2 regions of the Faecalibacterium hominis (ex Afrizal et al. 2022) genome follow, and region 2 is predicted to be linked to the other one. Evidence: a T-box and tRNA genes for the amino acid it is inferred to sense, from the RefSeq annotation. Region 2 holds a T-box; the other holds one or more tRNA genes.

Evidence for each region. A T-box is a leader RNA that pairs with one kind of tRNA and senses whether it is charged. The one in region 2 lies ahead of ACKXGA_RS12475 (valine--tRNA ligase), so its partner is inferred to be a tRNA-Val.
Region 1: it encodes a tRNA-Val, which carries the amino acid that the T-box ahead of ACKXGA_RS12475 (valine--tRNA ligase) is inferred to sense. The anticodon was not compared.

The regions. Positions count from the first base shown of each region.
Region 1 is NZ_CP186860.1:776,019-779,215, forward strand. Features, by position in the region: gene ACKXGA_RS03815 (ABC transporter ATP-binding protein) at 1-1,101, opposite strand, end outside; tRNA gene ACKXGA_RS03820 (tRNA-Gly) at 1,201-1,276, opposite strand; tRNA gene ACKXGA_RS03825 (tRNA-Phe) at 1,285-1,357, opposite strand; tRNA gene ACKXGA_RS03830 (tRNA-Asp) at 1,386-1,459, opposite strand; tRNA gene ACKXGA_RS03835 (tRNA-Val) at 1,463-1,538, opposite strand; tRNA gene ACKXGA_RS03840 (tRNA-Gly) at 1,545-1,620, opposite strand; gene ACKXGA_RS03845 (sulfide/dihydroorotate dehydrogenase-like FAD/NAD-binding protein) at 1,957-2,802, shown strand; gene gltA (NADPH-dependent glutamate synthase) at 2,804-3,197, shown strand, end outside.
Region 2 is NZ_CP186860.1:2,591,954-2,595,150, forward strand. Features, by position in the region: gene ACKXGA_RS12470 (bifunctional homocysteine S-methyltransferase/methylenetetrahydrofolate reductase) at 1-1,027, shown strand, start outside; T-box leader at 1,059-1,290, shown strand; gene ACKXGA_RS12475 (valine--tRNA ligase) at 1,347-3,197, shown strand, end outside.

The DNA of each region.
Region 1 (3,197 bases), 1.3 Mb from region 2:
GGAGATATCCCGCAGCACATCGTACTCGCCGTCCGGGTAGCGGAAGTTCAGGTGGCGGAACTCGATGCCGCCTTTGGGGTCGGTCAGGTCGGCCACGCCGGGGCGGTCGGCCACATCGATGGGGGCATCCAGCAGCTCAGTGATGCGGTTCAGGGAAGCCCTGCCGCGGCTGGTCTTTTCGATCAGCATGGACACAGCCATGATGGGCCAGACAATGGCCTCAAAGTAGCCGATGTACTCCACCAGCTGGCCGGCGTTGAACCGGCCCTGATAGACCAGATAACCGCCGTAACCCAGAATGATGCAGATCACGGACTCCACGAACAGGGTCACCAGCACCTCCAGCAGGGTGGCGATCTTCGTGTAGGTCACGTTGATCTCCTCGTTTTCCTTGTTCAGCTTCCGGAAGGCCTGCAGTTCCTTGTACTCCTTGACAAAGGCCTTGATGACCGCAATGCCAGAAAAGTTCTCCTGCGCAAAATCGGAAAGGCCGGAGAAGGCCTCCTGCCGCTCCTCCCAGCGCCGGGTCATCACCTTGCTCATCTGGGTGCCGATGGCAAACATGATAAGCGCCGGGATCAGGGCCAGCAGGGTCAGCCGCACGTCCATGGTCCACATCTTATAAAGGGCCAGCAGACCCAGGGTCAGCGCGTCGAAGAACATCAGCACGCCGTCACCAAAGCACTCCTGAATGGTGTCCAGGTCGTTGGTGTACAGGCTCATCAGGTTGCCGACCTTGTTCACCTGATAGTACTGCTGGGACAGCCTGCGGCTGTGGTCGAACATCCGCTCCCGCAGGTCTGCTGCGACCCGCACCGCCGAGCCGAAGAAACAGATGCGCCACAAAAAGCGCCCAATGACCATCAACACCACGATCCAGATCATGGGCAGACAGATGTGCTGCAGCAGCACCTCTTTGGTAAAGAGCAGCGTCTCACCGTTCACCACCACCTGGCCAAGGTTCACCCCGTTGATGACCAGCCGGTAGAGCTGCGGGATCAAAAGCTGGATGTAATCCACCGTCAGCAGGGCGGCAAGGCCCAGCAGCAGTACGGGAGCATGCTTGAGGTAATACCGGTTGATGTACTTGCCGAATATCACTGCGTTTTTCCCTCCTTTTCCAATTCCAAAAAAGCTTTCAACGTACAAAAAAGCCGCTGCATCACACGACGAATCATGTTTTGCAGTGGCTTGTTTGTCTGGAGCGGCCGACGAGGCTCGAACTCGCTACCTCCACCTTGGCAAGGTGGCGCTCTACCAGATGAGCTACGGCCGCATATAAAGTGCCTCCGATCGGAATCGAACCAATGACACGGGGATTTTCAGTCCCCTGCTCTACCGACTGAGCTACAGAGGCATATAAGCTGCTTCCAGAGAAGCAGCAACGACCCGGATCGGGCTCGAACCGACGACCCCCAGCGTGACAGGCTGGTGCTCTAACCAACTGAGCTACCGGGCCACATGGTGGAAGTTAACGGGCTCGAACCGCTGACCCTCTGCTTGTAAGGCAGATGCTCTCCCAGCTGAGCTAAACTTCCACAAAATGGAGCGGCCGACGAGGCTCGAACTCGCTACCTCCACCTTGGCAAGGTGGCGCTCTACCAGATGAGCTACGGCCGCACATTTCATGTGGTCTGCCGGGGTTTCGCTCCCGGCGACGTTGGCTATTATAGCGTAAAACGCAGGCTTTGTCAACAACAAATTTCCAAAAAATCAGACTTTTTGCAAAACACGCCTGTCTGCGCCTGTTTTTCAAAAACAAAGCCGAAACCGGAATGAAACCGAAATGTTTCAGCTTTGCGGCGGCAGACACAAAGAAAATTCGGTTGCTTTCCCTTCTTAAAGAGGTTATAATAAACTTGTCAAAAAGTTGCACAAAAACACGTCTGCTGTGCCGCGCGGGCGGGCAGACGTGTTTTTGTGCCGAGATTTTGCCAGAAAAAAGGAGCAACCGCAATGTACAAGATCACTGAAAAGGTCGCGCTGAACCCCACCGTGACAAAGATGGTCATTGAAGCCCCGCTCATTGCCAAAAAGGCAAAGCCGGGCCAGTTTATCATTGTGCGCCCGTTTGAGGACAGCGAGCGCATCCCCCTGACCGTGGCCGGTTACGACCGCGAAAAGGGCACTGTGGATATCATCTTCCAGATCGTGGGCGGCACCACCATGGAGCTGAACAGCCTGAACGCAGGCGACAGCGTCCATGACTTTGTGGGCCCCCTGGGCCGCGCCACCGAGACCGAGGGCCTGAAAAAGGTCTGTGTTGTGGGCGGCGGCGTGGGCTGCGCCATCGCCCTGCCCATTGCCAAGGAGCTGCATGACCAGGGCTGCACCGTCCACAGCGTCATCGGCTTCCGCAATAAGGATCTGCTCATCCTCGAGGACGAGTTCAACGCCTGCAGTGACGAGCTGCGCATTATGACCGATGACGGCAGCTACGGCACCAAGGGTGTGGTCACTGCCGCTCTGGACGAGCTGGTGGCCGCCGGCAACCAGTATGATCTGGTCATCACCATCGGCCCGCTGATTATGATGAAATTCGTTGTCAAGACCTGCCAGAAGCACGGCCTGAAGAGCATCGTCTCCATGAACCCCATTATGATCGACGGCACCGGCATGTGCGGCGGCTGCCGCCTGACCGTGGGCGGCGAGACCAAGTTTGCCTGCGTGGACGGCCCCGACTTTGACGGTGATCTCGTCGATTTCGACGAAGCCATGGCCCGCGGCACCATGTACCGCCCCTTTGAGGCAAAGGCCCGCGAGAAGGCCTGCAATCTGTTCAAGACTGAGGAGGCAAAGTAAGATGGCTTTCAATATGGATCCCAAAAAGTGCCCCATGCCCACCCAGGACCCCAACGTCCGCAACAAGAACTTTGAGGAAGTTGCACTGGGCTATACCGAAGAGATGGCCGTGAACGAGGCAAAGCGCTGCATCCACTGCAAGAACAAGCCCTGCCAGACCGGCTGCCCCGTTGGCATCGATATCCCCGAGTTCATCGGTCATGTGGCCGAGGGCGACTTTGAAGCCGCCTATCAGGTCATTGCCCGCTCCTCCTCCCTGCCCGCCGTCTGCGGCCGTGTCTGCCCCCAGGAGAGCCAGTGCGAGGGCAAGTGCACCCGCGGCATCAAGAACGAGCCCGTGGGCATCGGCCGCCTGGAGCGCTTTGTGGCCGACTGGCACCGTGAAAACGTCCACA
Region 2 (3,197 bases):
GATCCTGGGCGGCTGCTGCGGCACCACCCCCGCCCACATTGCCGCCCTGCGGGCGGAGCTGGACAGCCTGCCCGTGGTGGAAAAAACGGCTCCGGCAGAAGAGTTTTCCACCGTGAAGGAACAGACGGTGGAAAACGAGGACGCATTCCTGCGCAAGCTGAACGCAGGGGAAAAGGTCATTGCCATTGAGCTGGATTCGCCCCGCACTGCGGACCTGACCGGCTATCTGGAAGGGGCAAAAAAGCTGCAGGCGGCGGGCGCTGACCTGCTGACCATTGCCGACTGCCCCATTGCACAGGCCCGGATGGATTCCTCTCTGGTGGCCTGCCGGGTCCACCGGGAGCTGGGGCTGTGCACCCTGCCCCACATGACCTGCCGCGACCGCAACCTGAACGCCACCAAGGCCCTGCTGCTGGGCCTGTATGCCGAGGGCGTGCGGGAGGTGCTGGCCATCACCGGTGATCCCATCCCCACGGCAGAGCGGGACGAGGTGAAGAACGTTTACCAGTTCAACTCCCGCAAGCTGGCCCAGTACATCGTCTCGCTGGCAGGGGAAGGCCGGGAGATGCCCGGCCCCATGACCGTGTTCGGTGCCCTGAATCTGAACGCCCGCAACTTTGATGTGGAGCTGCGCCGGGCAAAGGAGAAGCTGGAAAACGGCATGAGCGGCTTTCTGACCCAGCCGGTGCTCTCGGCACAGGCGGTGGAAAACCTGAAAAAATCCCGGGAGACGCTGGGGGTCGATGCAAAGATCCTGGCCGGTATCATGCCAGTGGTCAGCCAGCGCAACGCCATCTTCATGGAGAACGAGATCAACGGCATCCATGTGGAGGACTGGATCATTGAAAAGTTTGCCGGGCTCGACCGTGCCCAGGGCGAGGAGCTGGGGCTTGCCATCTCGCTGGAAATGGCAAAGGCCGCCCTGCCGTATGCGGACGGCCTCTACCTGATGACCCCCTTCAACCGGGTGGCCCTGATGGAGCGGCTGATCGGCAGATTGAAGCAGGAAGTTCTCGGAGCATATTGACAAAACGCCAAAAAAACGTTATATTCTTTGTATAAATGCAACGAGAAAGAGTGTGCGCGGCAAACCGCCTTGCAGAGAGTCGGGGTCAGGTGAGAGCCCGGCAGGTAAGCGCCGCACACTGTCGCTTTTGAGCAGGGGCGGTGAAGCCAGTAGCCGCCCTCGGAGCTGCCCCACGTTACCGGGGCATCAAGGGGCACGGGCTGTGTTTGCAGCCGGTGCAATTTGGGTGGTACCGCGGTATGTAGTTTACAGCCGTCCCATGGAACGTTCCGTGGGGCGGCTTTTTTCGTCCCACTCATCACATTTTTGGGAGGATACAATGAAAGAACTCGCAAAACAGTACGATCCCAGCCAGGTGGAAGACCGTATCTACCAGTTCTGGCAGGACGGCGGCTACTTCCACACGGAAGCGGACCCCGACAAGAAGCCTTACACCATCGTTATGCCCCCTCCGAACGTGACCGGCCAGCTCCACATGGGCCATGCGTTGGATAACACCATGCAGGATGTGCTCATCCGCACCAAGCGGATGCAGGGCTATGCCGCCCTGTGGGTGCCCGGCACCGACCACGCATCCATTGCCACCGAGGCCAAGGTCGTGGAGGCCATGCGTGCCGAGGGCCTGACCAAGGAGATGGTGGGCCGCGACGGTTTCCTGGAGCGCGCCTGGGACTGGAAGACCAAGTACGGCAACCGCATCGTCAGCCAGCTGAAAAAGCTGGGCACCAGCTGTGACTGGCAGCGGGAGCGCTTTACCATGGACGAGGGCTGCTCGGATGCCGTCAAGGAAGTGTTCGTGCGCCTGTACGACAAGGGCCTGATCTACCGCGGCAACCGGATGGTCAACTGGTGCCCCCACTGCAATACCTCTATCTCGGATGCTGAGGTGGAGTACGAGGAAAAGGACGGCAGCTTCTGGCACCTGCTCTACCCGGTCAAGGAGACCGGTGAGATGCTGGAGCTGGCAACCACCCGCCCCGAGACCATGCTGGGTGATACCGCTGTTGCCATCAACGGCGAGGACCCCCGCTATGCCCACCTCCACGGCTGCCATGTTGTCCTGCCCCTGCTGAACAAGGAGATCCCCATCGTCTGCGACGAGCACGCTGATATGACCAAGGGCACCGGTGTCGTCAAGATCACCCCCGCCCACGATCCCAACGACTTTGAAGTGGGTCTGCGCCATGATCTGCCCATCGTCCGGGTGTTTACCTACGACGGCCACATGACCGGTGCTGCCGATAAGGCCGCTGCCGATGCACTGTTTGCCGCAGGCAAGAACACCGTGAACGAGCCTGAGGTGCTGGACTGCGGCAAGTACGCCGGCATGACCACCCTCGAGGCCCGCAAGGCCATTCTGGCAGACCTGAAGGAGGGCGGCTTCCTGAAGGAGATCGAGCCCCTGAAGCACGAGGTGGGCACCTGCTACCGCTGCCACTCCACCATCGAGCCCATGGTCTCCAAGCAGTGGTTCGTCAAGATGGAGCCGCTGGCAAAGCCTGCCATTGAGAGCGTGGAGAAGGGCGAGATCAAGTTTGTGCCCGAGCGCTTTACCAAGAACTACCTCAACTGGATGAAGGGTACCCGTGACTGGTGCATCAGCCGTCAGCTGTGGTGGGGCCACCAGATCCCGGCCTTCTACTGCGATGACTGCGGCGAGACCGTTGTTGCCAAGGAGATGCCCTGCACCTGCCCCAAGTGCGGCGGCAGCCACTTCACCCAGGACCCCGATACCCTGGATACCTGGTTCTCCTCCGCTCTGTGGCCCTTCAGCACTCTGGGCTGGCCCAACGAGGACAGCGCGGACCTGAAGTATTTCTACCCCACAAACACCTTGGTCACCGGCTATGATATCATCGGCTTCTGGGTCAGCCGCATGATCTTCTCCGGCCTGGCCTACACCGGCAAGGCACCCTTCGACACCGTCTGCATCCACGGCATCGTCCGCGACAGCCAGGGCCGCAAGATGTCCAAGAGCTTGGGCAACGGCATCGATCCGCTGGAGGTCATTGCCCAGTACGGCGCGGATGCACTGCGCTTCATGCTGCTGGACGGCTCCACCCCCGGCAACGATATGCGTTACAGCGAGAAGAAGGTGGAGGCTGCCCGCAACTTTGCCAATAAGCTGTGGAACGCCACCCGTTTCGTCCTGATGAACCTGCCCGAGGAC